DNA from 2 places in the Leclercia sp. S52 genome. Region 1 is predicted to be linked to the other one. Evidence: predicted binding sites of a transcription regulator. Region 1 holds the regulator's gene; the other holds the start of a gene.

Region 1 (15,895 bases):
GCGTACGAGAGCCGAGCTGTGGCGATTGTCGGCACCCAGACGGCTTTTCAGCGTCGGATCCCGGCGAGCGTCATCAATGGCCTGTTGTAAGGTGGTTTTAACCAGCGCCAGATCGAGAGAAGAAGGTGCGTCCGGATTGCTGATATCCAGCAGGTTTTCCAGCAGCCCCAGCGTGGCGTAGTTACTGATGTCATACGCCATTGGCGGGATGGTTGCCGCCAGTTTTTCCAGTGCATCCACGGTGCGAAGCGTGATGCGCGCGGCAGACTCTTTGCCCATCGCGTGAATTAATACGCCCTGGTCATTAAAGGCGATGAGCCGGTTGGCCTGATAGCCGTGGGCCAGAAACGCCCCGGACATGGCTTTCCCGACGATAAGGCCAATCACCGGATGGCCCGCCAGACGCGCGTTAGCATAGGCCGCCGCGGCACCGGCCAGCGCCTGGTGAATACCAAAGCCCTCTTCGCGACGGCCATAGGCCTGGCTCGGGACGTCGATCACCGCCACTATCGGGCGCTTAACCGCTTTGTCCGCATCGGCGGCGACGGTTTCACTCACCACTTTGGCCAGGGTCCAGCCCTCCAGCAGACCCACTTCACCTCGTGCCGCACGCGGGTAGTGGTTGTTGGCATCCGGCACCACCGCGACAAAGCGCACTGCTTCGCCATTCAGTTCGCCGTCCGCCGCCTGAACCGACGGGCAGAGCCCTTCCAGACGTTTGGCATTTGGCGCCAGGGTTTCCAGCCAGAGTTCACCACGGCTAATTGAAGTACTCATCATTTCACCTCCCGGGCAAAGAGCGCGTGAATCTGTTCGGTATCCGCCTGTTTGCGGGTATCAAACTGGGTCAGACGTTCGAGATACCAGTCGTAATTGTCAGTGCGATGTTTTGCCGGCACGCCTTTCGCAATCGCGTCGTTCATCGCCGCTTTCACCGCATTCACGCCATCGCCCACCAGCGCATCCACCAGACCGCTTTCGTAACGAATTTCGCCCCCGGTCATGCTCCAGATAAACGGACGATCGCGGGAGTCGTACTCTTCAATGCCCGCCTCCTGCTCGATAACCTGCGGGCCGTTCAGCCCCAGACGCGCTTCGCGGGTCACAATCAGGTAACTGCACAGCGCGGCCGCGATGGACATCCCGCCGAAGCAGCCCACGGTACCGGCGACAATGCCGATGACCGGGGTATAGCGGCGCAGATCGACAATCGCCGCGTGGATATCGGCAATCGCCGCGAGGCCAAGATTCGCCTCCTGCAAACGTACGCCGCCGGTTTCAAGACTCAGTACCGCCTGGGTTGGAATGCCGTTACGGTTATCTTCCGCCGCCAGCTCCAGCGCCGCCGCCATTTTGGCCCCGGACACTTCGCCCATGCTGCCGCCCTGGAACGCGCCTTCAATCGCCACCACCACGGCAGGTTTGCCGTTGATGGTGCCTTTCGCCACCACCATGCCGTCATCGGCCTGCGGCACAATGCCCTGCGGCCCAAGCCACGGAGACATGATCCCTTCAAACGGATCCAGCAGTTCGCGGTAGCTGCCCTCGTCGAGGAGAGCCTGCGCACGCTGGCGCGCTTTTAATTCGATAAAGCTGCTGTCATCACGCATGGCTCACCCCCCTCAAAGACCTGTTCGATACGAATGCGTGCCACGCCCGGCGTGGCGCCAAAGTCGTGAATGGTGAGCTTACCAGCCGGCAGGCTGCTGACGGTTTGCAGTCTGTTAAACAGCGCATCCCAGCGGCCACGGCTGTTATCGACGGAGGTGGTGATCTCGATAGTTAATGTCTGGCTCTGGTCGGCGGTAAATAACACCTCCATATCCCCGGAGCCCACAACGCCTGCCAGCGCTTTGCCGTTCAGGGCACGGCTGGCGGGCAGAGTTAAGGTAATTTTTTCCATAACATCCTCTTAATTCGCTAAATAAGGCGTCTCTATGCGGTCAAGGAACAGCGTGGCGGCCAGCAGGTCGGCCGCGCCGCCCGGAGAGGCATTGAGCAAGAGCATCTGTTTGTCTAATAACGCGAGCGCGCGTTGCCCCTCAGGCTGTGCGGTGCCGCCGGCGGCTAATACCGCCCGGGCTCCGTCCTGCATGGCATCTAACCCCTCCATTCCGGCGCGCGAGAGCACGCAGGTATCGGTTAACGAGGTCATGATCGCCATCAGCGCATCGAGCCGGGCATGGGCTTCGCCACTGCCGTTAAGACGGCTCAGGCGAAGCTGCGGCAGCGCCCGCTGCATAACGTGCGGAAACGCCTGCTGCGCCTCTTCACGCGCGCCCGGCACCCGATAACGGTGGGTGGCGCGCAGCCCTTTACTGAATACTTTCGGCGCGGCGTCATCCGGCAGTTTCGCCAGCTGCGCGGCGGTATCGGCTACCGTCCGGGCTTTCGCATTGCCGCCGAGCATCGCCACGGCGCTGACCAGTAAACCCAGCGCCCAGATAGCGCCGCGGTGGGTATTCACCCCGCCGGTGGCGGCCATCATCTGCTGTTCGCCTTCGCGCCCCAGCCGACCCACGGTCTGCCGTAGTGCGATATCGGCCGGACGCTGCCAGCTTTGCAGCGCCAGCGCCTGAAACGTAGGGGTCAGGCTGTGCGCCGAACGTTCCATCAGCGCGAGCGACAGATCGTGATGCGCGCCGTTCCCCCCGACTGTCCACCAGACCGGGTTTTGGGCTCAGTCGCGCTTCGTCAATCAGACACTGCGTGGCGGTTCGCGCCAGCCATTCGGCACCGCCTTCAACCTGGATCCGGGGCAGAAGTTTCATTACCAGCTCCGGAATTTCGCAGGTGGGTTGTACAGACCGCCCGACCATTCAACCAGGTCAGACACGCTGCCAGCCGCCAGCAGAGAGCGGGTAGCGTCGGTGCGGCGAATGCCCATATCTTCCGGGTAGAGCACTTTGCCACTCTGGCGCAGCTCGGCGACGCGTTTAGCATCCACACCCAGACCGATATCGGTGATCCCCGCGACGGCAGCGACCATGGCCCGACGTTCCTCAAGATCTTTGGCGCGATAGAGGTAAGCAATCCCCTCTTCCGTCAGCACGTGGGTGACGTCATCGCCGTAGATCATGACCGGCGCCAGCGGCATACCGGAGGCTTTCGCCACCTCGACGGCGTCGAGTTTTTCCACGAAGGTCGGTTTCACGCCCGCCTGGAAGGTTTCAACCATCTGCACCACCAGCTTTTTACCGCGCTGCATGGGGTCAGGTTCAGTGATCATGTTCAGCCAGGCCGGGGTGGCATGACGACGACCGTGCGGGTCGTGTCCCATATTGGGCGCCCCACCGAAGCCGGAAAGACGGCCGCGGGTCACGGTTGAGGAGTTGGCATAGCCATCCACCTGCAGCGTAGAGCCAATAAACATATCCACCGCGTACTGACCTGCCAGCTGGCAGAAGGCGCGGTTAGAGCGCATAGAGCCGTCGGCACCGGTAAAGAACACGTCCGGACGGGCACGGATGTACTCTTCCATCCCCAGCTCACCGCCGAAGCAGTGTACGCTCTCCACCCAGCCGCTTTCGATCGCCGGGATCAGCGTTGGATGCGGGTTCAGCGTCCAGTGTTTACAGATTTTGCCTTTCAGGCCGAGCTGCTCGCCGTAGGTCGGTAGCAGGAGCTCAATGGCGGCGGTGTTAAAGCCAATACCGTGGTTCAGGGACTGAACCTGGTGTTCCGCATAGATGCCTTTGATGGCCATCATCGCCATCAGGATATGTTCCTGTTTGATCAGACGTGGGTCGCGGGTGAACAGCGGTTCGATGAAGAACGGCTTGTCGGCCACCACCACGAAATCAATCCAGGAGCCGGGGATATCCACGCGCGGCAGATCGCACTCATCGTCCACCAGCTCGTTCACCTGGGCGATGACGATGCCGTCGTGGAAGGCGGCGGCTTCGACCAGCGCCGGGGTATCCTCGGTGCTGGCACCGGTATAGAGGTTACCTTTACGGTCCGCTTTAAAACCGGCAATCAGCGCCACGTTCGGCGACAGGTCGACATACAGGCGGGAGTAGAGTTCGATGTAGGTGTGGATGGCACCAATCTCCAGCTGCCCGTCTTCCAGCAGCTGCGAAATACGCAGGCTTTGGGTACCCGAGAAAGAGAAGTCGAGTTTGCGGGCGATGCCCTTCTCAAATATATCCAGGTGCTCGCTGCGACCCACGCTCGGCATAATCATATGCAGATCGTGAACAATCTGCGGGTTCACTTCGGCGAGGGATCGTGAAAGAAAGTCTGCCTGTTTCTGGTTATTCCCTTCCAGTACGACTTTGTCGCCTGGGGCGATCAGTTTTTCCAGCATGGCGACAAGATCGCCTGTTGGCAGTACCTTGCCCTGCACCGGGACGGAAGCCAGGCGGCGCGCTTTTTCAGTGCGACGCGTATTCCAGTTCCGGGCTGGCGTTTGCCCTGATAACATTATTAACCTCCTGATTCAGCACATCTTTAGATTTGCTTAACGTTGAGTAAAGTCTGCACCCTGGCGATAAAGCCATCAATTAAGCGCACAGGGGAATCATTAGCCTGAGAGTAATAATCAAGGTAAATATTTGTGATCGGGATCAGTTCATGTTTCGGAAAACCAGGCTAAACGGGGTACAATTCGGAAGGTATCGTAAATAACAGACAATAATTAGCATCACCTTTATGGCCCAAATCATTCCATCAGACTTCAACATTGCACCCGACGAGAGCGCAGAATTTGTCCCCATGCGGGGCGTGGCTAATCGCCATCTGCAGACCATGCTGCCGCGCCTTATCCGTCGTAAAGTGCTATTTACCCCCGTCTGGCAGCGCCTTGACCTGCCGGACGATGATTTCGTTGATTTAGCCTGGAGCGAAGATCCGCTGCAGGCCCGGCACAAACCCCGGCTGGTGGTCTTTCATGGTCTGGAGGGCAGCCTGCACAGCCCCTATGCTCACGGCCTGATTCAGGCGGCGAAAGCCCGCGGCTGGCTGGGCGTCGTAATGCACTTCAGAGGCTGCAGCGGCGAACCCAATCGCCAGAAACGCATCTATCACTCCGGCGAAACGGAAGATGGCACCTGGTTCCTGCGCTGGCTGGCAGAGACCCACGGCCCGGCCCCTACGGCAGCGGTGGGCTATTCGCTGGGCGGGAACATGCTTGCCTGCCTGCTGGCAAAAGAGGGCGACAATATTCCTCTGGACGCCGCCGCCATCGTCTCTGCTCCGTTCATGTTGGAGCACTGCAGCTATCATATGGAGAAGGGCTTTTCGCGCGTTTATCAGCGCTATCTGCTGAACTTGCTCAAAGCTAATGCGGCACGCAAACTGAAAGCTTACCCGGATACGCTACCGGTCAGTCTGCAGCAGCTGAAGAAAGTGCGCCGCATCCGCGAATTTGACGATCTGATCACCGCCAAAATTCACGGTTTTGCCGATGCTATTGACTACTATCGTCAGTGCAGCGCCATGCCGGTGCTCAGCAAGATCACCAAACCGGTGCTGATTATTCACGCTAAAGACGATCCCTTTATGGATCATCACTCGATACCGGCGCAGGCGTTTTTGCCCGCCAACGTGCAGTATCAGCTGACCGAACACGGTGGACACGTGGGCTTTGTTGGCGGCACGCTGCGGCGCCCAACGATGTGGCTGGAAACGCGTATCCCGGACTGGCTGACCACATACCTGGAACCCATAAGATGATTATTCCCTGGCAAGATCTGGCTCCCGAAACGCTGGATAATCTGATTGAAAGCTTTGTGTTACGCGAAGGCACCGATTATGGTGAACAGGAGCTTTCGCTTGAGCAGAAGGTCGCCGACGTCAGGCGCCAGCTGCAAAGCGGTGAGGTGCTGGTCGTGTGGTCCGAGCTGCACGAAACCGTCAACATCATGCCTCGCAATCAATTTCGCGGTTAACCGCGATCGCTTTCCACTCAGGGAGTTGCTATGTCCGCCAGACATCCGGTTATTGCCGTTACAGGGTCGAGTGGTGCCGGTACCACCACCACCAGCCTCGCCTTTCGTAAGATCTTCTCGCAGCTGCATCTGCGTGCCGCGGAAGTGGAAGGCGACAGCTTTCACCGCTACACCCGCCCTGAGATGGATATGGCCATCCGCAAAGCCCGGGATATGGGCAAACACATCAGCTACTTTGGCCCGGATGCCAACGACTTTGGCCTGCTGGAGCAAACCTTCGCTGAATACGGGCGAAGCGGCACTGGCCAGGCGCGCAAATACCTGCACACCTATGACGAAGCGGTCCCCTGGAACCAGGTGCCGGGCACCTTCACCCCCTGGCAGCCCCTGCCGGAACCCACCGACGTGCTGTTTTATGAAGGCCTGCATGGCGGGGTAGTCACGCCGCAACACGACGTGGCGCGCCATGTCGATCTGCTGGTGGGGGTAGTCCCTATTGTGAACCTGGAGTGGATCCAGAAGCTGACGCGGGATACCAGCGAACGCGGCCATTCCCGCGAGGCGGTGATGGACTCCGTGGTGCGCTCGATGGAGGATTACATTAACTTCCTGACGCCGCAGTTTTCCCGCACCCACATTAACTTCCAGCGCGTCCCGACCGTGGATACCTCTAATCCCTTTGCCGCCAAAGGCATCCCGTCGCTGGACGAGAGCTTTGTGGTGATCCATTTCCGCAATCTGGACAATATCGATTACCCCTGGCTGCTGGCGATGCTGCAGGGTTCATTTATTTCTCACATCAATACACTGGTAGTCCCGGGCGGGAAGATGGGGCTGGCGATGGAGTTAATCATGACGCCGCTGGTGCAGCGGTTGATGGAAGGGAAGAAAATCGATTGAGGCCTTGTTGCCCGGTGGCGCTACGCTTACTGGGCCTACGGGCTCTGTAGGCCGGGCAAACGAAGTGCCGCCCGGCGTTTTCGCAAGGCTTACGCCTCGATCACTTCATACGAGTGGGTAATCTTTACGGCTTTCTCCAGCATCAGCGCCACGGAGCAGTACTTCTCGGCTGAGAGATCCACCGCACGGGAGACCGCCGCGTCTTTCAGTTCTTTGCCGGTGACCACGAAGTGAAGATTGATATGGGTGAACAGGCGCGGCGCCTCTTCACGACGCGCTGAGGTCAGTTTGACTTCGCAGTCGGTCACATCGTGACGACCTTTTTGCAGGATCGATACCACGTCGATCGCACTGCATCCGCCTGCCGCCATCAGGACCACTTCCATCGGACTTGGCGCTTTATCGCCGGAGTTGCCATCCATCAAAATCTGGTGCCCGGAAGCCGACTCACCGAGGAACGTTAACCCTTCAACCCACTTCACACGTGCTTGCATTTGTATTAACTCCAGGATTGCATTTTTCCTGACAGATTACGCGTCAGTAACAATTCTGACAACGGAAGTCGACCTGCATCAAGCTGAAGCGAGACACCAGGAGACAGGCGGCGAAAGCTATGCTAAAACAGTCGAGATGCTACAGTAATACATTGACGTTGCACATGTATGCAGAGGACATCACACGTTACAGGCTGCTAATTATTGTGACAGCCAGACCCCAGGCAGGGGAAAGAATTCGATTGCAACCCCAGAGTACAGGTACACAGCCAGACTCTGGAGACAGCTTATAACAGAGGATAACAGCGCATGGTGCTTGGCAAACCGCAAACAGACCCGACTCTCGAATGGTTCTTGTCTCATTGCCATATTCATAAGTACCCATCGAAGAGCACGCTGATTCACCAGGGTGAAAAAGCGGAAACGTTGTATTACATCGTCAAAGGCTCAGTGGCAGTGCTGATCAAAGATGAAGAAGGCAAAGAGATGATCCTCTCTTACCTGAATCAGGGAGATTTCATCGGCGAACTGGGCCTGTTTGAAGAAGGTCAGGAGCGTAGCGCCTGGGTTCGTGCAAAAACTGCCTGTGAAGTGGCTGAAATCTCTTATAAGAAATTCCGCCAGCTGATCCAGGTGAACCCGGATATCCTGATGCGCCTCTCTTCGCAGATGGCTCGCCGTCTGCAGGTCACGTCCGAGAAAGTGGGTAACCTCGCCTTCCTCGACGTAACGGGCCGCATTGCCCAGACCTTACTGAACCTGGCGAAACAGCCAGACGCAATGACCCACCCGGACGGTATGCAAATTAAAATTACCCGTCAGGAAATTGGTCAGATCGTCGGATGTTCTCGTGAGACCGTGGGTCGTATCCTGAAAATGCTGGAAGATCAAAACCTGATTTCTGCCCACGGTAAAACCATCGTGGTTTACGGAACACGTTAATTCCGCTAAAACGGCGTGGCATCGCACGATGACACGCCGTTTTTGTCTCTATCCCCATGTGGCGCAGGCTCATTTATCACCCGGAAGTTAACTACGCACTGCGGCAAACCCTGGTGTTGTGTCTCCCCGTGGCTGTGGGGTTGATCTTCGGCCATCTGCAACAGGGTCTGCTCTTCTCCCTCGTTCCTGCCTGCTGCAACATTGCCGGTCTGGACACCCCGCATAAACGCTTCTTTAAGCGTCTGACTATTGGCGGCTGCCTGTTCGCGGGCTGTAGCCTGGCCGTGCAGCTGTTGCTGGCGCGGGATATTCCGCTGCCCCTCATTCTCACCGTGCTGGCGATGACGCTGGGGGTCACGGCTGAGATCAGCGCCCTGCATGCGCGACTGCTGCCCGCCTCGCTGATTGCGGCCATCTTTACCCTGAGCCTGGCGGGAAACATGCCGGTCTGGGAGCCGCTGCTCCTCTATACGCTGGGCACGCTCTGGTACGGGCTGTTTAACTGGTTCTGGTTCTGGATGTGGCGCGAACAGCCGCTGCGCGAGTCGCTGAGCGTGCTCTATCAACAGCTGGCAGATTATTGCGAAGCAAAATACACCCTGCTGACGCAGCACACCGACCCTGAAAAATCGCTGCCGCCGCTGCTGGCCCGTCAGCAGAAGGTGGTGGATCTGATCAGCCTCTGTTATCAGCAGCTGCATATGCTGGCGGCCAACAGAAATCATGAATACAAACGCCTGCTGCGTACCTTCCAGGTGGGCCTGGATCTACAGGAGCACATCTCCGTCAGCCTGCATCACCCGAAGGAGGTGCAAAAGCTGGTGGAGCGCAGCCACGCCGAAGCGGTGATCCGCTGGAACGCGCAGACCGTTGCGGCCCGCCTGCGGGTGCTGGCTGACGACATTCTCTATCATCGCTACCCCACCCGTTTCACCATGGACAAGCAGCTCGGCGCGCTGGAGAAAATTGCCCGTCAGCACCCGGATAACCCGGTGGGTCAATTCTGCGCCTGGCACTTCAGCCGTATTGCCCGCGTGCTGCGTACGCAGCGTCCGCTCTACCCGCGCGACCTGATGGCCGACAAGCAGAAACGCCTGCCGCTGATCCCTGCCCTGAGAAGCTATCTGTCGCTGAAGTCTGCCGCCCTGCGCAACGCGGCGCGTATCAGCGTGATGCTCAGTATCGCCAGCCTGATGGGCGTGGCGCTGCACCTGCCGAAACCCTACTGGATCTTAATGACCGTGCTGCTGGTGACGCAAAACGGCTACAGCGCGACGCGGGTACGTATTCTCCACCGGGCCGCCGGCACGCTGGCGGGGCTGATTATTACCGGCGTTACCCTGCACTTCCACGTTCCGGAAGGCTACACCCTGGCCGGGATGCTGATGGTGACCCTGGTGAGCTACCTGATCATACGCAAGAGCTACGGCTGGGCGACGGTGGGCTTTACGGTCACGGCGGTGTATACCCTGCAGCTGCTGACCCTGAACGGCGAGCAATTTATTATCGCCCGGCTGGCCGACACCCTGATTGGCTGCCTGATTGCCTTCGGCGGGATGGTCTGGCTGTGGCCGCAGTGGCAGAGTGGGCTGCTGCGCCAGAACGCCCACGACGCGCTGGAGGCCGATCAGGAGGCCATCCGCCTGATCCTCAGCGACGATCCACAGCCAACGCCGCTGGCCTGGCAGCGCATGAAGGTCAACCAGGCGCACAACGCCCTGTTCAACTCCCTCAACCAGGCGATGCAGGAGCCAGGCTTTAATTCGGCCTATCTGGCCGATATGAAGCTGTGGGTAACGCACAGCCAGTTTATCGTCGAGCATATCAACGCGATGACGACCCTGGCCCGGGAACATACGATGCTGACGCCAGACCTGGCGCAGCGTTATTTGCAGTCGTGTGAAATTGCGCTGCAACGCTGTCAGCAGCGTCTGGAATATGACGCGCCGGGCGAGAGCGGGGACAGCAATATTCTGGAAGCGCCAGAGACCCTGACGCAAGGCCCCATGAGCACGCTGGAGCAACATCTGCAGCGCGTTCTGGGACATCTGAACACCATGCACACCATCTCGTCGGTGGCATGGCGCCAGCGTCCGCATCATGGGATCTGGTTGATCCGGCGCTTAAAGCGGACCCCGTATTAAACGCCGGGTGGCGCTGCGCTTACCCGGCCTACAAGACCGTAGGCCCGTGCAAGCGTAGCGCCGCCGGGCAACACAACTACTTCTGAATCACGCGCTTCACCGCGGCGGCAAAACGGTTCATCCCTTCGTCGATATCCTCGCTCTCCACCAGCAGCGACGGCGCAAAGCGCATCACGTCCGGCCCGGCGTTGAGGACCATCGTCCCTTCACTGGCGGCGGCATAGAGGAAATCGCGCGCCCGACCTTTGTACTGCGGTTTGAGCTCGGCACCAATCAGCAGCCCCATGCCGCGAATATCGCTAAAGACATCGTACTGGGCATCGATCTGCTGGAGATGTTTCACAAACTGCTCGCGCTTCGCTTTGACGCCGCTCAGCACATCCGGGGTGTTGATGATATCAAACGCCGCGCCAGCCACCGCGCACGCCAGCGGGTTACCGCCGTAGGTGGAGCCGTGAGAGCCCACGTGGAACGCCGAGGCGATATCCTGAGTGGTGAGCACCGCGCTGACCGGGAAACCGCCGCCGAGCGCTTTAGCGCTGGTCAGGATATCCGGCGTCACGCCGTAGTGCATATAGGCAAACAGATCCCCGGTACGGCCCATGCCGCTCTGCACTTCATCAAACACCAGCAGGGCCTGATGCTGGTCGCACAACTCACGCAGCCCCTGCAGGAACTCCGGGGTCGCCGCCGTCACGCCGCCTTCACCCTGAATCGGCTCAACCACCACCGCACAGGTGTGATCGTCCATCACCGCTTTCACCGCATGCAGATCGTTAAACGGGACGTGAATGATGTCGGCCGGTTTCGGGCCAAAGCCGTCGGAATATTTTGGCTGACCGCCCACGGTCACGGTAAACAGCGAACGGCCGTGGAAGGCATTATGGAAGGCGATGATTTTGGTTTTAAACGGGCTGTGGCGGGTAGAGGCGTAGTAGCGCGCCAGCTTAAAGGCCGTTTCGTTGGCTTCGGTGCCGGAGTTCATAAACAGCACGCGCTCAGCAAAGGTGGCGTCGATAATTTTACGCCCCAGACGCAGCGCCGGTTCGTTGGTAAAAACGTTGCTGGTGTGCCACAGGGTTTCACCCTGGGTTTTGAGCGCCTCGACCAGCGCCGGGTGACAGTGGCCTAACGCCGTCACCGCAATGCCGCCCGCAAAATCAATGTACTCTTTACCCTGCTGATCCCAGACGCGGCTGCCTTTCCCCTTCACCGGGATAAACTCGGCCGGTGCATAAATTGGCAGGATAACTTCATCGAATGTTGCGCGCGTAATTGCAGATTGTTCAGTTGCCATGTAACCCCACCCTTTTTTTAAGCAAGAAGCAGAAGTGAAAATATAATCACGAAATATGCTTAAAAAATCACTTTATGGCAACTAAAAATCAACGATTAAGGAAATTAGCCAGCAGCTGGTGGCCCTGTTCGCTGAGAATACTTTCCGGATGGAACTGCACCCCTTCCAGATCCCATTCCCGGTGGCGGATACCCATAATCTCCCGGGTCTCGCTCCAGGCTGTCACCTCGAAGCAGTCGGGTAAGGTGGGCGGGTCAATGACCAGGGAGTGATAGCGGGTCACGGTCAGGGGATTATTGAGGCCAGCGAAGACCCCCGTACCGGTATGCGTCACGGGAGAGGTTTTGCCGTGCATCACTTTGGCGGCACGGACAATGGTCGCGCCAAAGACCTGGGCAATGGCCTGATGCCCAAGACAGACGCCGAGGATCGGCAATTTACCGGCATAGTGCTGGATCACCGCCAGCGAGATCCCGGACTCATCCGGCGTGCAGGGGCCGGGAGAGATAACGATTTTCTGCGGGTTCAGCGCCGCGACATCATCCAGAGAAAGCACGTCGTTGCGCCGGACCGCCACCTCCGCCCCCAGCTCGCAAAAATACTGGTACAGGTTCCAGGTGAAGGAATCGTAGTTATCAATCAGCAGAATCATGGCGGCTCCCGAAAAAATGGCCGCCCTATTCTACTCAGTTTCCCGGGCTTCGCTTACCACTTTGCTGAAGATTGTGTTCAGCGCGCTCAGATCGCCCATTGCACCGCTCTGGTTGGCCTGCGCCCACGCCTCAGGGTCGATACCGCGCCAGTCGAGTTGATATCCGGCATGGATTGCCAACTGTTCAAAGAAGATGCGCTGAACGATGCCGTTGCCGATGCGGAACGGATGCAGGACGTTGATTTCGCAATAGTAGTGGCTGAGGCGGTTAATGAAATCGGCTTTCTCCAGCCCGACGAGATAACCCTCCTCCTCCAGATCCTGCATCAGGGCATTGCCCTCTTTTTCGATATAGGCAAAGTGGCAGAACCGGGTATCGCCCTGGTAAATATCCATTTCACGAATGTCTCCCGCCCAGTCAAAAAGATCCTGGTAGAGATGCTGGTGTATGGCGCACAGGTGCGGCAGACCGCGCAACAGCGGCCCGAGGCTCAGGGTGGCGGCACGCAGCGCGGTGAACTCATACGCCGCCTGCGCAAGACGTTCGGCCTGACGAATGCCCAGCCGGTTACGCATCACGTTCAGCTCCGGGTAGAGGTATGGGTCGCGATCGTTGCCGTATTTATCGCTCATGCTGCCTCCCTAATTCTTCAAGACGAAGCTGCGCTTCTTCTGCGCTGAGCGTGACTAACGGACTGTCGACCCCTTCAAGGCGGCGGCTGGCCTGGAAATTGATATTTCGCTGTTGTTCCCAGAGGCGGGACTTTTGTTTTTCAGTGAGTTTTTTCACCTGTTACCTCCCTGCTTGTGCTCGTGTTGCCACAAGTATAAGCAGCAAACTGCGGTTTCGCAGGGAGGTAAAGGTAACGCGGGCAATGCCTGCCCGCGCCATCAGGGATTAAGGCAGGACTTTCGCAGAGAGGATAACTACCGGTTTTGTCGGCACATTCTGGTAAGGGCCGACGTCGTGCGTCTGCACCTGAGAAATTTTATCGGCCACATCCATGCCTTTCACAACTTTACCAAAGACCGCATAGCCAAAGTCACGCTGGCCGTGGTCGAGGAAGGCGTTATCCGCCACGTTGAGGAAGAACTGGCTGGTGGCGCTGTCTTTATCGGCAGTACGCGCCATGGAGATGGTGCCACGGCTGTTACGCAGGCCGTTATCCGCTTCGTTCTTGATTGGCGGGTTTGGCTGTTTCTGCTGCATCTGCTCGTTGAAGCCGCCGCCCTGCAGCATAAAGCCCGGGATCACGCGGTGGAAGGTGGTGCCGTTATAAAAACCGCTGTTCACATAATCGAGGAAGTTTTTCACCGAAACAGGGGCTTTCTGACTGTTCAGTTCCAGCTCAATATTACCGGCAGAGGTGGTCAACAGAACGTGCGGGTCTCCTTTGGCTGCCAGCGCAGCAGGAGAGAGGGCTGAGAGTGCGAGTACAGCCGCAACAGCCGCCAGGGTTGATTTGAGCATGAGAATTCCTTAACAAAGCGCAGTAAAGAAAGCGAATGGCTTGATTCTAAAGAGCAGTATGAATCCAGGCCAGCCATTTACCTAATTTTACGCATTTGAAACAGATGTAACCGTCGGGCAAACTGGCACCACAGGCATTAACGTGATCTAAATCACACTGAAAACTGCAATTTTCGTTTAATTAATCATAAAAGATTTAATTAGATCACATTCACGCTTAAAATCTGGCCGCTCGCAGCGCCGTCAACGCGCTTTACATTTCTATTCACAGGCCAGTCATGACTAACAGCAATCGTATCAAGCTCACATGGATCAGCTTCTTCTCCTACGCCCTTACCGGTGCGTTGGTGATCGTCACCGGGATGGTGATGGGAAATATCGCAGACTATTTCAACCTGCCCGTTTCCAGCATGAGTAACACCTTCACCTTCCTTAACGCCGGGATCCTGATCTCCATCTTCCTGAACGCCTGGCTGATGGAAATTGTCCCGCTGAAAACGCAGCTGCGTTTCGGCTTTGTGCTGATGGTCGCCGCTGTGGCCGGCCTGATGCTAAGTCATAGCATCGCCCTGTTCTCCGCCGCCATGTTCGTGCTCGGGCTGGTCAGCGGGATCACCATGTCCATCGGGACATTTCTCATTACCCATATGTATGAAGGCCGCCAGCGCGGTGCGCGTCTGCTGTTCACCGACTCCTTCTTCAGCATGGCCGGGATGATCTTCCCGATGGTGGCCGCGGCGCTGCTGGCCCGCAGCATTGAGTGGTACTGGGTTTACGCCTGCATCGGCCTGGTCTACGTGGCGATTTTTGTCCTGACCTTCGGCTGTGACTTCCCGGTTCTCGGCAAAAAAGGCCAGACCACCAGCGAGCCGGTGGTAAAAGAGAAGTGGGGTATTGGCGTGCTGTTCCTCTCCGTTGCCGCCCTGTGCTACATCCTCGGCCAGCTGGGCTTTATCTCCTGGGTGCCGGAGTATGCCAAAGGGCTGGGAATGAGCCTGAACGATGCCGGTCAGCTGGTTAGTGACTTCTGGATGTCGTACATGTTCGGCATGTGGGCGTTCAGCTTTATCCTGCGCTTCTTCGATCTGCAGCGGATCCTCACCGTGCTGGCAGGCGCCGCAACCGTGCTGATGTACCTGTTCATTAACGGTTCGCCGGAACATATGCCGTGGTTTATCCTGACGCTCGGCTTCTTCTCCAGCGCCATTTACACCTCGATCATTACTCTGGGCTCCCTGCAGACCAAAGTGGCCTCGCCAAAACTGGTTAACTTCGTGCTCACCTGCGGCACCATCGGCACCATGCTGACCTTCGTGGTCACCGGCCCGATTGTGGCGCACAGCGGCCCGCTGGCGGCATTACACACCGCGAACGGTCTCTATGCCGTCGTGTTTGTGATGTGCCTGGTGCTGGGCTTTGTGACCCGCCACCGCCAGCACAACGTGGCAGCAGCGTCTCATTGATCCCTCACGCCCCTTTGCTTCCTGCAGAGGGGCTGTTTCGGGTAAAGCACACCTCTTCTCCCCCGTTATCCATCTGGATCCACGTCTGCGCCAGCTGCGTGGTGGCAATCACCCTCCCCTGACGAATCGACCAGCGTACCGGCACCTGACAACGGACCGCATCGAAGCCCGTCTCCGCAGGCAGGATCACCAGGTTAGCCGGGTTCCCCGATTCAATACCGTAATCGCTCAGGCCAAAGGTACGCGCGCTGTTATGGGTGATCAGGTTAAGACCGCTGTCGATCTGCTGATAGCCCATCATCTGGCAGACGTGCAGACCCATATGCAGGACCTGCAGCATATTGCCGGTGCCCAGCGGATACCAGGGGTCAAACACGTCGTCGTGGCCGAAGCAGACGTTAATTCCCGCCTCAAGCAGCTCCTTCACGCGGGTGATGCCGCGCCGTTTCGGGTAGTCGTCAAAGCGCCCCTGCAGATGAATATTCACCAGCGGATTAGCGACAAAGTTAATCCCGGAGAGCTTTAGCAGACGGAACAGCCGCGAGGTATAGGCCCCGTTGTACGAGTGCATGGCGGTGGTATGGCTGGCGGTGACGCGCGGGCCGATGCCGGCCTCATACGCCAGCATCGCCACCGTTTCG
Region 2 (15,895 bases), 1.3 Mb from region 1:
CGTACACCGCCCGGGTCATGGCGCAAACGCGGGCTGGCTAAGGCATCATAGCCGTCCGGATGCCCTGCTGCCAGTAGTTAATCGTGAACAGATGCTGCATTGCTGGCAATTACGCCAGCAATGCCGTGACCTCAGAAGAGACGGTATCCATAACCCCAAAGAATAACCGTCAGCGCCAGCAGGACCTCCAGCAACAGCACGCCGATGGCGAGCGTTGAACCGGAGAAGCTACGGCCCTCTTCTTTGTTGATACTCAGGAAGGTAGGAATGCCGATATAGAGCAGATAGCCGGTGTAACAGAGCGCCAGGGTGCCCACCAGCGCGCACAGCCAGACGATTGGATAGAGCGCCACAATCCCGCTCAGAAACAGCGGGGTCGCCACGTAACCGGCGAACACCATGCAGTGTGTCAGCGAAGGCCGCTGCGGATAGCGGCGTGCCATCCAGTAAATCACCCGCCCCATTGCCGCTACGCCCGCCAGCATTAACGCGTAAAACACCACGGCCAGCGCCAGGCCGGTCATCCACGAGAGTTTTACCACGTTGCCATCGTCGAAATCCCAGCCAATTTGCGTAGTACCAATAAACGCGCAAATGACCGGCACGGCGGCCATCAGCAACACGTGGTGCGTATAGTGATGGCTGACCGTTTCGTTTTCGCCTCTGATCACGTGCATTTCACGATCGGGATGGGAAAAGAGTCCCCAGACATGGTTCATAACGCCCCCCTTGTTGTCGGCCCGCTAGCGATAACTCAAGTATAATGCAGGCCTGAGATTATTTTTTGTACAGTATAAAAATGCCGCTGAGAGGCCGGAGTTCTGGTATGTTAATCCCTGTTAAACAGGGTCTTACAGAAAGGAGTTTCTGATGCCGGAATTCGTATTTTTCAAAAAAGGCAATAAAACCACTGCGCTTGAGAAGTCCGACGCGCAGGGTGCCGCGCTGTTGCTCGGACAGGGGTATGAAAAGCTGTTTGAAGAGGTGCTTGCCGCAGACAGCCAGCGTGCGCTGGCCCGTTTAGCCGATATCAAAAAAGAAGAAGAGATCGCCCCGTTTGCCTGGGCGACAGGCGCTATCTTTTGTGGGCTGCTCTTTGTCATTATGGCGGTCGTGGCATACCTGTTCGGCAACTAGCGTATCCTGCGCTACGCTTACCCTATGGATATCAATACTCTTATTGCACAGTATGGCTATGCCGCATTGGTTATTGGCAGCATAGCGGAAGGCGAAACCATCACCCTGCTGGGTGGCGTGGCGGCGCATCAGGGATTACTCCGTTTTCCGCTGGTGGTGGCCGCCGTGGCGCTGGGCGGGATGATCGGCGATCAGTTGCTCTACTTAATCGGAGTACGGTTTGGTCCGACGATCCTGCGCCGTTTTTCCCGCCATCAGAAGAAAATCGACCGCGCCCAACAGCTGATCCAGCGTCACCCTTACCTGTTTGTCATTGGCACCCGCTTTATGTACGGTTTCCGTATCATCGGCCCGCTGCTGATCGGCGCCAGTCGCCTGCCGCCGAAAATTTTCCTGCCGCTGAACATTGTTGGCGCTATCGCCTGGGCGCTGATCTTCACCACCTTAGGCTACGTCGGCGGTGAAGTGCTGGAGCCGTGGCTGCACTCGCTCAACCAGCACCTGCGCCACTGGATCTGGCTGATCCTGGTGGTGGTGCTGGTCGTTGCGATACGCTGGTGGCTGAAACGCCGGGATCGGCGCTAGCTTACTCCGCCGGTTTAAACTGCGGATTGCCCAGCATAAAGCCGCCATCGACGATAAAGGATTGTCCGGTGGCGTAGCTGGCGTCGCTGTCACACAGCCAGGCCACCAGGCTGGCGATCTCTTTGGTGTGCCCCGGCCTTGCCAGCGGGATATTCGGCATCGAGCCCGGCTTCACTTCGCTGTCGTCCATGTCGTTCATCGGCGTAGCGATGGCCCCGGGCGCGACGGCGTTGACCAGAATATTGTGATGCACCAGCTCCATCGCCATCGACTTGGTCAGGCCGCCGAGGGCGTGCTTGGCCGAGGTGTAGGCGCTGGCATCCGGCAGCGGGGTATGCTCATGCACCGAGGTGATGTTGACGATCCGACCGCCCTCCCCCCTGCTTCACCATCTGCCGGGCGGCAATCTGCGAGCAGAGAAACGCGCCATCGACATCGACGCTAAAAATGGATCGCCACTGGTCATACTCCATCTCCAGAAACGACGCTTTGACCATCGCCCCGGCGTTGTTGACCAGCACGTCGATACGTCCGAAGCGCTCAATCAGCCTCTCGATCGCCGACGCCCCTTCCGGCAGCTGGCTGAGATCCAGCTGGATGGCCTCTGCCCGCTGCCCCCGCGCCTCGATCTCACGACAGGTTTTCATCGCCCCTTCTTCATCCGAGTGCCAGGTGACGCCAATATCAAACCCACGCTCCGCCAGCATCAGCGCCGTGGTTTTGCCGATCCCCGAATCCGATGCCGTCACAATAGCCACACGATTGGTTGAACCCATACTCACCTCCGGAATAAATAGAAGACAAAGAGATAAGTATAGATACTTCTCACTTTCTACCCGTGCTGATAGCCGCCACCCAGCGCGGAGGTGAGCTGCAGGGTGGCATCGATGTACTGCCCCTGCAGCGTGAGTCCGGCGAGGTGTTCCTGCAGGGCGGGGATTCTGGCCTCGCTGACGCGGGTCCCGGCAATAATCCCGGCCCGGTAACGCGCCTGCGCCAGCGCCACCACCCGCGCGGCATCGGCCTCAATACTCTGCTGGTGCTGGTTTTTCGCCATTAACGTTTCGACTTCACTGGCGGTGCGGGTTACCTGATTCACCGCCTCCACTACCGCTTTGTTGTAGTTGGCAACCGACAGATTGCTCTGGGCCTGGGCGATATCGAGATTCGCATTCAGGCGTCCGCTGTCAAAAATCGGCAGGGTCAGGCCGGCGGTGACGCCCATCTGCTGCGCCGAGGAGCGGAACAGATCGCTCAGATGCAGCGCATCCTGCTGCAGAAACGCCATCAGGTTCACGTCGGGATAAAACGCTGCTTTCGCCGCATCTACCTCATGCAGGGAGGCCTCGATATACCAGTGGGCCTCCTGCAGATCGGGGCGTCGGGCCAGCAGTTGATAGCCCAGCGAGGAAGGCAGCCTGGTTTCGACGGTGGGTAAGGCGTGCGGGATGAGGGTGATCGACGGGGTATTGGTAAGGGCTTCCAGACGCGCGGCAATGGCTTTCATGTTGCCGTTCACCTCCGCCAGCCGCTCCTCGGTTTTACTGGCATTGATATCGGTTTCGACCCCTTCCACTGAGGAGGTGATCCCATGCTGGTACAGCTCCCGGTCGGTGCGAATAATATTCTCCTGCTCCTGCTTGATGGCGGTTAATACCTTCCCGGCCGCAGCCTGGGTCTGCCACTCCCAGTAGAGACGCGCCACGCTGGTGGCCAGCAGCTGGCGGGTCTGCTGCAGCTCCGCCTGTTGGGCGTTGACCTTACCGATGCGGGCTTCAACCTGGGCGCGATTTTTGCCCCACAAATCGAGATCCCAGCCGGCGGTCAGGCCAAAGGTGCCGTTGGTGTACCAGGGGCCGGTGGTGCCGGCCGCCGGATCGGTGATTGCAAAGGGCCCCATCAGCCCTTCGGCGGACATTTTTTGCCGTTCAGCATCGGCAGAAAAATGCATTTCCGGCCCGCCGTTGGCGCTCGCCATTTTGGCCTGGGCTTCGGCAAGGGCAATGCGCTGCCGGGCAATTTGCATATCCGGGGCGTCGGCCTGGGCTTTGACGATCAGGGCCGTCAGCTGCGGATCGTGGAAATCCTCCCACCACGTATTTTTTGGCCATTGCCCGGTTGCGAGCCCGGTCTCTATTCTTGCGGCGGGGATCTGTTGATTCAGCGATGCCGCCGGATCGTGATGAGGTGCACAGGCAACCAGAAAAAGGGAAACAGGCAGGCAGAGGCAGTAAAAACGTGAAGGTTTCATTGGGTTATTCACATAAAAAAAGAAGGCTGCAAAATACGCCCGCTGCGCTTCAATTTTTTAGGAATCGATGGCAATCCACACTTTGTCATACCTTTACACAGACAGAAAAGGCACCCGGGGTTGCCGGGCGCCCATGCGGTCATCAGGCTTTCAGCGAAGCGCCTTTGGTCGCAATCACCTCCTGATACCAGTAAAAACTTTTCTTGCGGCTGCGCGCCAGGGTACCGGCCCCGCTGTCGTCACGATCGACATAGATAAAACCGTAGCGTTTCGAGAGCTCGGCTTTGGAGGCGCTCACCAGATCGATCGGCCCCCAGCTGGTATAGCCCATCACCTCCACGCCGTCGTCAATCGCCTCGCGTACCTGCACCAGATGGTCGTTGAGGTAGCTGATGCGGTAATCATCCTGCACCACGCCGTCGGCGTCCGGCTTGTCCTTCGCCCCCAGACCGTTCTCCACAATAAACAGCGGCTTCTGATAGCGATCCCAGAGCACGTTCAGCAGAGTGCGCAGGCCAACCGGGTCGATCTGCCAGCCCCACTCTGAACTGGCCAGATGCGGGTTCGGCACCATGCTGAGGATGTTGCCGCGCGCCTGCTGGTTCAGCGCTTCGTCGGTAGTCACGCAGCCGGTCATGTAGTAGCTGAAGGAGATAAAGTCGATGGTCGACTTCAGCGCTTCGCGATCCGCGTCGGTGATTTCAAGCTGAATGCCGTTATCGCGGAAGAAGCGCAGCATATAGCCCGGGTAGGCCCCGCGGCACTGCACGTCGCCGAAGAACTGCCAGGCGCGGTTCTCCTGCAGGGCTTCCAGCACGTCGTCCGGCTTGCAGGTCAGCGGATAGACCAGGCCGCCCAGCAGCATGTTGCCGATTTTGGCGTCCGGGACGATCTCATGGCAGGCTTTCACCGCCAGGGCGCTCGCCACCAGCTGATGGTGGATCGCCTGATAGACTTCCGCCTTGCTGCTGGTTTCCGGCAGGCCAACGCCGGTCATCGGCGCGTGCAGGGACATGTTGATTTCGTTAAAGGTGAGCCACAGCTTCACCTTGTGCTGATAGCGGGCAAAGACGGTGCGGGCGTAGCGTTCGAAGAAGCCAATCACCTGACGGCTGCCCCAGCCGCCATACTGCTTCACCAGCCCCCACGGCATCTCGTAGTGCGAGAGGGTCACCAGCGGGGTGATGTTGTGCGCCGCCAGCTCGTCAAACAGCCTGTCGTAGAAGGCCAGTCCGGCCTCGTTCGGCTCCTGCTCGTCACCGTTCGGGAAGATACGCGTCCAGGCAATGGAGACGCGCAGGCAGCTGAAGCCCATCTCGGCGAAGAGTGTGATGTCCTCCGGGTAGCGATGATAGAAGTCGATCGCCACGTCCTTGATGCCGCTGTCGCCCGCCACGCGCTCCACCACCGGGCCAAACACCCCCTGCGGCTGCACGTCAGAGGTAGACAGTCCTTTGCCATCGTCCAGGTAAGCCCCTTCTACCTGATTCGCGGCAACCGCGCCGCCCCATAAGAAATCGTCCGGGAAAGTTTTCATTCGGTTCTCCTGTTATTGATGGCTGACGCAAAGCAACGGCGCGCCGGCCTGGACGGCGGTCGCCGCCACGGTCGCCACATCACGATAGTCGTCGCTATTGCTGATAATAATCGGGGTCGCCAGATCGTATCCGGCATCAAGAATCGCCTGGCGGTCGAACTCCAGCAGCAGATCGCCCGGCTGTACTTTGTCACCCACCTTCACGTGGGCGGTAAACGGCTTGCCGTCGAGCTTCACGGTGTCGATTCCGACGTGGATCAGCACCTCGATGCCGCTGTCGCTCAGCAGGCCGATGGCATGTTTCGTGGCAAATATCGAGGCCACTTCCCCGGCAAAGGGGGCTATCACTTTGTTGTCGGCAGGAATGATCGCCGCCCCCTGGCCGAGCAGGCCGCTGGCGAAAGTAGCATCCGGCACCTGGTCCAGGGCCAGCACCGTACCGCGCATCGGAGAGAGCACCGTAGCTTCATCGACGTTAGCCGCCACCGTGGCAATGGCCGGGGCCGGACTGGCGGGCATGCCGACAATCAGGGTCAGCGCGCAGCTCAGCACCAGCGCCACCACCATACCCGCGATCCCGCCCCACAGCGTGGCGTCCACCCCGCCCGGCGGGATCATCTGCGCGATGGTAAAGATATTGCCGAAGCCAAAGGAGTAAACGTGGGTGTCGAAGAAACCGACAATCGCGCCGCCGACCGCCCCGGCCACGCAGCCAAAGATAAAGGGACGACGCAGGGGCAGGTTCACGCCATAGACCGCCGGTTCGGTGATCCCGAATATCCCGGCCGTGACCGAGGAGCCCGCCAGCATTTTCAGCCGTGTATCCCGGGTGCGCAGGAACACGCCGAACGCAGCTCCCACCTGGCCCATCACCGCCGGGAGCAGCATCGGCAGCATGGAGTCATGGCCCAGCACGGCGAGGTTATTGATCATCAGCGGTACCAGCCCCCAGTGCAGGCCGAAGATGACGCACACCTGCCACACCGCCCCCATCGCCGCGCCCGCCAGCCACGGCGCCAGCACGTAGATCCACTGATAGCCGTTCGCCAGCATCTGGCTGAGCCAGGTGGCTACCGGGCCGATCGCCAGGAAGGTCAGCGGCACCGTGACGCCGAGGCAGATCAGCGGGGTGAAGAAATTTTTCATCGCCGACGGCAGGCGTTTGCTGCCCTGCTTCTCCAGCCAGCAGCTCACCCAGGCGGCGAGGATGATCGGAATGACCGACGAGCTGTAGTTAAACCAGGTCACCGGAATGGCGAGGAAGGCATTGGCCGCCGCGCCCGCCTGCTGGCTGGCCTCGAAGGCCTGAATCATGGTCGGATGCACCAGCGCCCCGCCAATCACCATGGTGATAAACGGGTTGCCGCCAAACTTTTTCCCGGCGGTGTAGCCCAGCACCAGCGGGAAGAAGAAGAACAGCGCGTCACTGGTGGCAAACCAGATTTTGTAGGTGCCGCTGTCGGTGGTGAGCCAGCCGCACACCACCGCCAGCGCCAGCATCCCCTTCAGGATCCCCGAGGCGGCGAGGACGCCGATAAAGGGGGTAAAGATGCCGGAGACAATGTCGATCAGCTGGCCGCCGAGGCTGGTTTTTTCGCCTTTATCTTCTGCGGCGGCAGGCGCGTCGTCACCCAGCCCCGCCTCCTGATTCACCGCCTGCCAGACGTCGTGGACGTGGTTGCCAATCACCACCTGGAACTGGCCGCCGCTTTCGACCACCATGATCACGCCGGGATTTTTCTTCAGCCCCTCGGCATCCGCACGCTGCGCATCTTTCAGCTTGAAACGCAGCCGGGTCGCGCAGTGAACCAGGCTGACAATGTTCTCTTTGCCGCCAACGTGGCCGAGAATATCCTTCGCCAGTGCTTGATATTCCATCTCTGTTTCCTTCTTCACTGCCCGCAGGCAGGGTTTGACTGAGTCGTAAAAACAAAAAAACCCGAGGACGACGCCCTTTCGGGAGCCGCGCTCAGGTTTTGCCTGCACAGTGCAGTAACAATCCGTTTTTTGGGGACTTAGCGCCCCTCTTTTCTCACACGCTCAATATGAATGGTGAGAAACATAATCTCTTCAGTAGTCAGCTCGCGCTGATAACTCTTTTGCAGATGCCGGGCGATCTTCTCGGCGCACACCCAGGCTTTACCGTAGTTCTCTTTTACCGCCGAGTGCAGCGTGGCATCGTCATCCTCGACCACGGTACGAGTCAGCATCCGCTGGGCGAAAAACTTCAGATGGGTGACGAAGCGCTGATAGCTTAGCGACTCCTCGTCATACTCCAGCTGCAAACTGTATTTCACCAGCTGCAGGATCTCCTGCATCACGCGGGTGACATGCATGACCTCCGGCATCTCGCTGTGCAGCTGGGCAGTGACCAGATGCAGCGCGATAAACCCGGCTTCATCTTCGCCCAGCTCCACGTCCAGCCGTTTAGCCGTTTAGCCGTTTAGCCGTTTAGCCGTTTAGCCGTTTAGCCGTTTAGCCGTTTAGCCGTTTAGCCGTTTAGCCGTTTAGCCGTTTAGCCGTTTAGCCGTTTAGCCGTTTAGCGATGATAGCCCGCGCCTGCTGGCCCAGCTCAAACTCTTTCGGGTAGAGCCGCTTAATATCCCACAGCAGCACGTTTTTGATCGCCAGCCCCTTCTTCTGCCGCTCAATCGCAAAGTAGCAGTGGTCGGTTAAGGTGATGTACAAACTCTCCTGCAGTTTCCCCAGCCGCTGCGCCGCCAGCCCGATAATACGGTCGCAGGTGGTCATCACTTCCAGCGGGATCTGGCTGAGTAACTCTCCCAGCCGCTGCACCAGCTCGTCGCTTTGCAGGGCAAACACTTTCTCGATGTTCTCTTTCGGGACAAGGTCGCCGGGGTGCTTTTGAAAGGCCAGCCCACGGCCCATCACCACCTGTTCGCGCCCCTGCTCATCCAGAACAACCACCACATTGTTATTCAGTATTTTGGCGATTTTCATTCCATGCCCCAGAAACAAAAAAACCTGACCTCCGGCAGATGCCAGAAAATCAGGTTTTGCCTGCCGCAGCAGTAACAATCCAGTTAGCGCACTTTACCAGTTTCGTTCGATGCCACAATGCGCCCCGCTGAAAAACGTGACGCAGATCGACCCTGGCCTATTTTGCCTGAATGACCCGGGCGATCTCCGCCGAGGATTGCAGGGCGCGGATCTCCTGAAACAACTCCAGGGCGTCGTCGTACTCTTTACGCAGGTAGCTCAGCCACTGCTTGATGCGCGCCACGTGGTACAGACCGGTGTCGCCCTGCTTTTCGAGGCGGGTGTACTTCTTCAGCAGGGTCACTACCTCCGGCCAGGGCATACGCGGCTCGTTGTATTTGATCACCCGACTGAGGTTTGGCACGTTCAGCGCCCCGCGCCCGATCATGATTGAATCGCAGCCGGTCTCCGCCATACAGGCCAGCGCGCTTTCGCGATCCCAGATCTCGCCGTTAGCCACCACCGGAATCGTCAGCCGCTGACGGATCTGGCCGATGGCCTGCCAGTTAATGCGCTCGGCTTTGTAGCCGTCCTCTTTGGTGCGGCCATGAACCACCAGCTCGCTGGCCCCCGCCTGCTGGACCGCATCGGCAATTTCAAACTGCCTGTCGCCGCTGTCCCAGCCCAGACGCACCTTTACCGTGACCGGCAGATGGGAGGGCACCGCCTCGCGCATCGCTTTCGCGCCGCGGTAGATCAGCTCCGGATCCTTCAGCAGCGTGGCCCCGCCGCCGCTGCCGTTAACCATTTTCGACGGACAGCCGCAGTTTAAATCTACGCCCCAGGAGCCCAGCTCAACGGCGCGGGCGGCGTTTTCCGCCAGCCACTCGGGATATTGCCCGAGCAGTTGCACCCGCACCAGGGTGCCAGAAGGCGTACGACTCTGGTGATGCAGCTCCGGACAGAGTCTGTAAAACGATTTTACCGGCAACAACATATCCACCACCCGCAGGAACTCAGTGATGCAGTGGTCATAATCGTTAACGTCGGTCAGCAGCTCACGCACCAGCGAATCGAGCACGCCTTCCATCGGTGCCAGTAATACACGCATATCAGTACCCGTAAAAAAAGACGCGCTATAGTAGCCGCTCCCGCCAAAGGTGGAAAGCGTCAGGGAGGATATGCGTGTGGGTGACGATTTTATTCGGGGATCGTCTCTTCGGGGCGCAGGGTCAGCACCTCAAACCCGTCCGCCGTCACGGCGATGGTGTGTTCCCATTGTGCCGAGAGCTTTTTGTCACGGGTCACTACCGTCCAGCCGTCCTTCTTGGTTTTGATGCGGCTGTCACCCTGATTGATCATCGGTTCGATGGTAAAGACCATCCCTTCCTGCAACACCGGGCCTTCGCCGGGTTTGCCGTAATGCAGGATCTGCGGCTCTTCGTGCATCTCCTTGCCAATGCCGTGGCCGCAATATTCGCGCACCACGCTGTAACCCTGGCTCTCGACGTAGGACTGAATGGCGTGGCCAATATCGCCCAGCGTGGCACCCGGTTTGACGGCCTTAATCCCCTTCCACATCCCCTCGTAGGTCGCTTTCACCAGCCGGCGGGCCAGGGGCGAAACGTCGCCAATAAGATACATTTTACTGGAGTCGGCGATCATGCCCGCGTTTTCGAGAGTGATGTCGACGTTCACGATGGTGCCCGACTTGAGATGCTCTGACTCCTTCGGGATCCCGTGGCAGACCACGTCGTTCACCGAGGTGTTCAGCACGTAAGGGTAGTCATACTGCCCTTTGCTGGCCGGACGGGAGTGAAGCTGCTCGACGATAAACGCCTCTGCGCGGTTGTTGATCTCCATGGTTGATACGCCAGGCTTAATAAACTCGTCCAGCATGGTGAACACGGAGGCCAGCAGTTCGCCCGCGTGACGCTGGCGGGCCAGCTCATCGGCGGTTTTAATGAGAATTGATGGCATTGTTTACCTCCAGTAAAGGGTCGGAGCCTGATTTCAGCATCATTATCTTTGTCTGTGGATCGTATAGTGTCAGCGCCGCGTTGTCTCCTGCGGTTTGGGGAAATGCCCAAGGTTCCAGAAAGTAATGTCTGGTATGCTCAAAAGTCATGATGTGATCCGTAGCACGTTTCCGGTTTTAATTGTATGATGAATGCGTTCCATTAAGGACTTTCACCATGAAGAAATCACTGATCGTTGTCTGGCAGTACCTGCGCGCCTTCATCCTGATTTATGCCTGCCTGTATGCAGGGATTTTTCTCGCCTCCCTGCTGCCCATCACCATCCCCGGCAGCATTATTGGCATGCTGATCCTGTTTGTCCTGCTCGCGCTGCAAATCCTTCCGGCAAAATGGGTTAAGCCCGGCTGCTCGGTGCTGATCCGCTATATGGCGCTGCTGTTTGTGCCGATTGGCGTGGGGGTGATGCAGTATTACGACCTGCTGAGCGCGCAGTTTGGCCCGATATTTGTTTCCTGCACTATCAGTACGCTGGTGGTGTTTTTAGTGGTGAGCTGGAGCACACATCTGGCGCATGGGGAACGTAACGTGGTTGGGCAAAAAGGACAGAAAAAATGATGGCCAATATCTGGTGGTCGCTGCCGCTTACCGTGGCAGTATTCTTCGCCGCCCGCAAGCTGGCAGTGCGCCTGAAGTTCCCGCTGCTTAATCCCCTGCTGGTAGCGATGGTGGTGATTATTCCGTTCCTGCTGTTGACCGGCATTCCCTACGCAAAATATTTCCAGGGCAGCAAGGTCCTCAACGATCTGCTCCAGCCTGCGGTGGTCGCGCTGGCGTTTCCGCTGTATGAGCAGCTGCACCAGATCCGCGCCCGCTGGAAATCCATCATTACCATCTGCCTGATCGGTAGCGTGGTGGCGATGATCACCGGCACCTCGGTGGCGCTGCTGATGGGGGCGACCCCGGAAATTGCGGCCTCTATTTTACCTAAATCGGTAACTACCCCGATCGCCATGGCGGTGGGCGGCAGCCTCGGCGGCATCCCGGCGATCAGCGCCGTATGCGTCATTTATGTCGGTATTCTCGGGGCGGTATTAGGCCATACGCTGCTGAACGCCATGCGCATCCGCACCAAATCGGCACGTGGTCTGGCGATGGGCACCGCATCCCACGCCCTCGGTACCGCCCGCTGCGCGGAGCTGGATTATCAGGAAGGGGCCTTTAGCTCCCTGGCGCTGGTGATCTGCGGGATCATGACCTCGCTGATTGCACCGTTCCTGTTCCCGATTATTCTGGCGGTAATGGGCTAAAATTTGCGACGCGTCGCGCATTTTTCATTTGAGTTTCATAAGTTGCACACATAATGAGATCTGAGTCACATATAAAGCCTCAACGGCTCCGTACACTACCGATCCATTAACCTTTATGAGGCAACGCCATGCATCCACGTTTTCAATCAGCTTTCGCTCAGCTTGCAGAGAATTTGCAGTCAGCCCTGGCCCCGGTTCTGGCGGATGCACACTTCCCCGCCCTGCTGACGGCTGAACAGGTCACCGCACTGAAACGTGCCACCGATCTGGATGATGACGCGCTGGCCTTTGCGCTTCTGCCGCTGGCGGCGGCCTGTGCCCGTGCCGACCTCTCCCATTTCAACGTGGGCGCCATTGCGCGCGGCGTCAGCGGCACCTGGTACTTCGGCGGCAATATGGAGTTTCTCGGGGCGACCATGCAGCAGACCGTGCATGCGGAACAGAGCGCCATCAGCCACGCCTGGCTGCGCGGTGAGAAATCCCTGCAGGCCATCACCGTGAACTACACCCCGTGCGGCCACTGCCGTCAGTTTATGAACGAGCTGAACAGCGGGTTGCAGCTGCGCATCAACCTGCCGGGCCGCGATCCGCACACTCTGGCAGATTACCTGCCGGACGCCTTCGGACCGAAGGATCTGGAGATTAAATCCCTGCTGATGGATGAGCAGGATCATGGCTACGCAGTGAGCGGTGACGAGCTGGCCCAGGCCGCTATCCTCGCCGCCAACAAATCACACGCGCCGTACAGCAACTCCCCGAGCGGGGTGGCGCTGGAGTGCCGCGATGGCCGCATCTTCACCGGCAGCTATGCCGAAAACGCCGCCTTTAACCCGACGCTGCCGCCGCTACAGGGCGCACTGAACCTGCTCAGCCTCAACGGTTACGACTATCCGGATATTCAACGCGCCATTCTGGCGGAAAAAGCCGATGCTTCGCTGATCCAGTGGGATGCTACCGCGGCCACGCTGCGCGCGCTGGGTTGCACCGGCATCGACCGCGTGCTGCTGGCGTAAGTCTCTGATGCGGGCAGCAATGCCCGCACAATTGATGAAAATCCCCCCCAATTAAACCGCCGTTTCTTGCGCTTACCAGACGGGTAAAGTAGCCTGAGTGAAATTTCACCTTCGGTACGAGTCATCTGTATGTTAAAGCGCGTGTTTTACAGCCTGGTTGCCCTGATCGCCATCGTGCTGCTGACTGCGCTGGGCCTTGACCGCTGGATGAGCTGGAAAACAGCCCCCTATATCTTTGATGACCTTCAGGATCTGCCCTACCGCCAGGTTGGCGTGGTGCTCGGCACCGCCAAGTATTACCGCACCGGGGTGATCAACCAGTATTACCGTTACCGCATTCAGGGGGCGCTCAACGCCTACAACAGCGGCAAGGTCAACTACCTGCTGCTGAGCGGCGACAACGCCCTGCAGAGCTATAACGAGCCGGTCACCATGCGCAAAGACCTGATTGCCGCAGGCGTGGACCCGGCGGATATTGTGCTCGACTACGCCGGGTTCCGAACCCTCGATTCGATTGTGCGCACCCGTAAGGTGTTTGATACCAACGATTTCATCATCATCACCCAGCGCTTCCACTGCGAGCGCGCGCTGTTTATCGCCCTGCATATGGGCATTCAGGCGCAGTGTTATGCCGTCCCGTCACCAAAAGACATGCTCACCGTGCGGGTGCGCGAGTTTGGTGCCCGTCTGGGGGCGCTGGCCGATCTCTATGTCTTTAAACGCGAACCGCGCTTCTTAGGCCCGCTGGTGCCCATCCCGGCGATGCTGGAGGTGCCGGAAGATGCCCAGGGATATCCGGCCGTGACGCCAGAGCAGCTGCTGGAGATGCAGAAGAAGAAATAACCCCCGCCGGGTGGCGGCTTCGCCTTACCCGGCCTACAAAACCCGCAATACCGTAAGCCCGTGCAAGCGCAGCGCCGCCGGGCAATTCGCCGGGTGGCGGCTTCGCCTTACCCGGCCTACAAAAACCCGCAATACCGTAGGCCCGTGCAAACGCAGCGCCGCCGGGCAATTCGCCGGGTGGCGGCTTCCCCTTACCCTGCCTACAAAAACCCGCAATACCGTAGGCCCGTGCAAGCGCAGCGCCGCCGGGCAATTCGCCGGGTGGCGGCTTCGCCTTACCCGGCCTACAAAACCCGCAATACCGTAGGCACGTGCAAGCACGGCGCCGCCGGGCAATTCGCCGGGTGGCGGCTTCGCCTTACCCGGCCTACAAAAACCCGCAATACCGTAGGCCCGTGCAAGCGCAGCGCCGCCGGGCAATTCGCCGGGTGGCGGCTTCGCCTTACCCGGCCTACAAAACCCGCAATACCGTAGGCCCGTGCAAACGCAGCGCCGCCGGGCAATTCGCCGGGTGGCGGCTTCGCCTTACCCGGCCTACAAAAACCCGCAATACCGTAGGCCCGTGCAAGCGCAGCGCCGCCGGGCATAAAAAAACCCGCATTACGCGGGTTTTTTCGTTATCACAAATCTTATTTCTTACGCGCGTACTTCAGGGAGTCCAGCGCAACGGCGAAGATAATGATCGCGCCCTTGATGATGTACTGCCAGTACGGGTTCACGCCGATATAGGTCAGACCGTAGTTGATAACGGTGAAGATGATCACACCGGTTACCACGCCCAGAACGGTACCTACACCACCGCTGAAGGAGACACCACCCACGACGCACGCGGCAATCGCATCCAGTTCGTACATAAAGCCGAGGTTGTTAGTGGCAGAGCCGATACGGCCTGCTTCCAGCAAACCACCGAACGCGTAGAACACGCCGGACAGGGCATAGATCACCAGCAGGTTCAGCGCCACGTTAACACCGGAGACTTTCGCTGCTTCCGGGTTACCGCCGATAGCGAAGATGTTCTTGCCGAAGCGGGTTTTGTTCCACAGCACCCAGACAAAGGCCACCGCAATCAGGGCGTAGAAGGTGATGTAAGAGAGGCGGAAGCTGCCCAGCGCGATAAAGCCCTGCGCAAAGGTGGAGAAGCCGCTGTCGAAACCGGAGATCGGCGATGCACCCACGAAGTCGTAGTACAGGGAGTTGATACCGTAAACGATGATCATCGTACCCAGAGTGGTGATGAACGGTGTTACGTTCAGGTACGCGATGATGATGCCGTTAATCAGACCAATGATTGCACCGATAACGCAGACAATCAGGACCACCAGGATAATGGGCATGGTCGCCATTTCCGGGAACACCTTGTTGGCGTTTTCCATCGACTGCAGAAGCGTTGCCGCGACAACCGCCGCCAGACCGACCTGACGACCGGCTGACAGGTCAGTACCCTGGGTGACGATCAGACCCGCCACGCCCAGCGCGATAATAATACGTACCGAAGACTGAGTCAGAATGTTACTTAAGTTCAACAGACTTAAGAATGTTGGATCCTGGAAAATAATAATGGCCAGCAAGACTAAAAGAACAACGTAAATACCGCCTTCTTTCAGATAAGTAAGAAAACTTTTCTTATTTAACGCACTCATGAGGAGCCCCTAATCTTAAAGGTGCAAAGACGCAAGACGCAAAATTTCGTTTTGCGTTGTCGTTTTGGTTTCAACAATTCCGGCAACGAGACCATTGCTCATGACCAGAATACGATCTGTGATCCCTAACAATTCCGGCATTTCGGACGAAATAATAATAATCCCTTTATCTTTCTTGGCTAATTCAGCAATCAGCTGATAAATTTCAAATTTTGCACCTACGTCGATACCACGGGTGGGTTCATCCAGCATCAAAATTTCAGGCTGGGTTAACAACCAGCGTCCAATAATCACCTTTTGCTGGTTACCACCGGAGAGCGAACCAATTTGCGTGCGATGTCCTGGGGTTTTTACGCGCATTGAGTCAATTACCCACTGGGTATCGCTCTTCATGCGGGAATTATCCAACAGACCGATTTTGTTTTTGTAATTATGAATATTAGAAATTAAGGAGTTAAAGTTAATATCCAGATAGGCGTAAATACCGGTTGAGCGACGCTCTTCCGTCACCAGTGCAAAGCCGTGGTTAATGGCTTCGTTGGCGTTATGGTTATTAATCTTTTTACCGTGCAGGGTGATGGTTCCACCGGATTTCTCGCGAATACCGAACAGGGTCTCCACGATATCGGTACGCTTGGCACCCACCAGACCGGCAATCCCGAG

The links. The regulator CRP, encoded in region 1, controls carbon source genes, mostly activating them, when cyclic AMP is high. The targets are predictions, from matches to a motif close to ATGTGANNNNNNTCACAT.
Region 2: the regulator CRP is predicted to act here: its motif matches at 11,790-11,807, upstream of cdd (cytidine deaminase).

Annotation. Positions count from the first base shown of each region.
Region 1 is NZ_CP152474.1:4,495,966-4,511,860, forward strand. It holds gene mdcE (biotin-independent malonate decarboxylase subunit gamma) at 1-777, opposite strand, end outside; gene AAHB66_RS21665 (biotin-independent malonate decarboxylase subunit beta) at 777-1,610, opposite strand; gene mdcC (malonate decarboxylase acyl carrier protein) at 1,580-1,903, opposite strand; partial or broken gene AAHB66_RS21675 (triphosphoribosyl-dephospho-CoA synthase) at 1,913-2,771, opposite strand; gene mdcA (malonate decarboxylase subunit alpha) at 2,771-4,426, opposite strand; gene AAHB66_RS21685 (hydrolase) at 4,654-5,676, shown strand; gene AAHB66_RS21690 (YheU family protein) at 5,673-5,891, shown strand; gene AAHB66_RS21695 (phosphoribulokinase) at 5,922-6,791, shown strand; gene AAHB66_RS21700 (OsmC family protein) at 6,881-7,285, opposite strand; gene crp (cAMP-activated global transcriptional regulator CRP) at 7,595-8,227, shown strand; gene AAHB66_RS21710 (YccS/YhfK family putative transporter) at 8,284-10,371, shown strand; gene AAHB66_RS21715 (aspartate aminotransferase family protein) at 10,448-11,668, opposite strand; gene pabA (aminodeoxychorismate synthase component 2) at 11,757-12,320, opposite strand; gene AAHB66_RS21725 (putative adenosine monophosphate-protein transferase Fic) at 12,351-12,953, opposite strand; gene AAHB66_RS21730 (YhfG family protein) at 12,943-13,110, opposite strand; gene ppiA (peptidylprolyl isomerase A) at 13,219-13,791, opposite strand; gene tsgA (MFS transporter TsgA) at 14,070-15,254, shown strand; partial or broken gene AAHB66_RS21745 (cytosine deaminase) at 15,259-15,895, opposite strand, start outside.
Region 2 is NZ_CP152474.1:3,238,478-3,254,372, forward strand. It holds gene AAHB66_RS15620 (Yip1 family protein) at 132-719, opposite strand; gene AAHB66_RS15625 (hypothetical protein) at 871-1,137, shown strand; gene AAHB66_RS15630 (DedA family protein) at 1,162-1,722, shown strand; partial or broken gene AAHB66_RS15635 (SDR family oxidoreductase) at 1,724-2,498, opposite strand; gene mdtQ (multidrug resistance outer membrane protein MdtQ) at 2,555-3,973, opposite strand; gene ascB (6-phospho-beta-glucosidase) at 4,116-5,510, opposite strand; gene bglF (PTS beta-glucoside transporter subunit IIABC) at 5,523-7,388, opposite strand; partial or broken gene AAHB66_RS15655 (PRD domain-containing protein) at 7,526-7,942, opposite strand; partial or broken gene AAHB66_RS15660 (CAT RNA binding domain-containing protein) at 8,043-8,471, opposite strand; gene dusC (tRNA dihydrouridine(16) synthase DusC) at 8,629-9,561, opposite strand; gene map (type I methionyl aminopeptidase) at 9,651-10,430, opposite strand; gene AAHB66_RS15675 (CidA/LrgA family protein) at 10,646-11,044, shown strand; gene AAHB66_RS15680 (CidB/LrgB family autolysis modulator) at 11,041-11,736, shown strand; gene cdd (cytidine deaminase) at 11,865-12,749, shown strand; gene sanA (outer membrane permeability protein SanA) at 12,879-13,592, shown strand; gene mglC (galactose/methyl galactoside ABC transporter permease MglC) at 14,222-15,232, opposite strand; gene mglA (galactose/methyl galactoside ABC transporter ATP-binding protein MglA) at 15,248-15,895, opposite strand, start outside.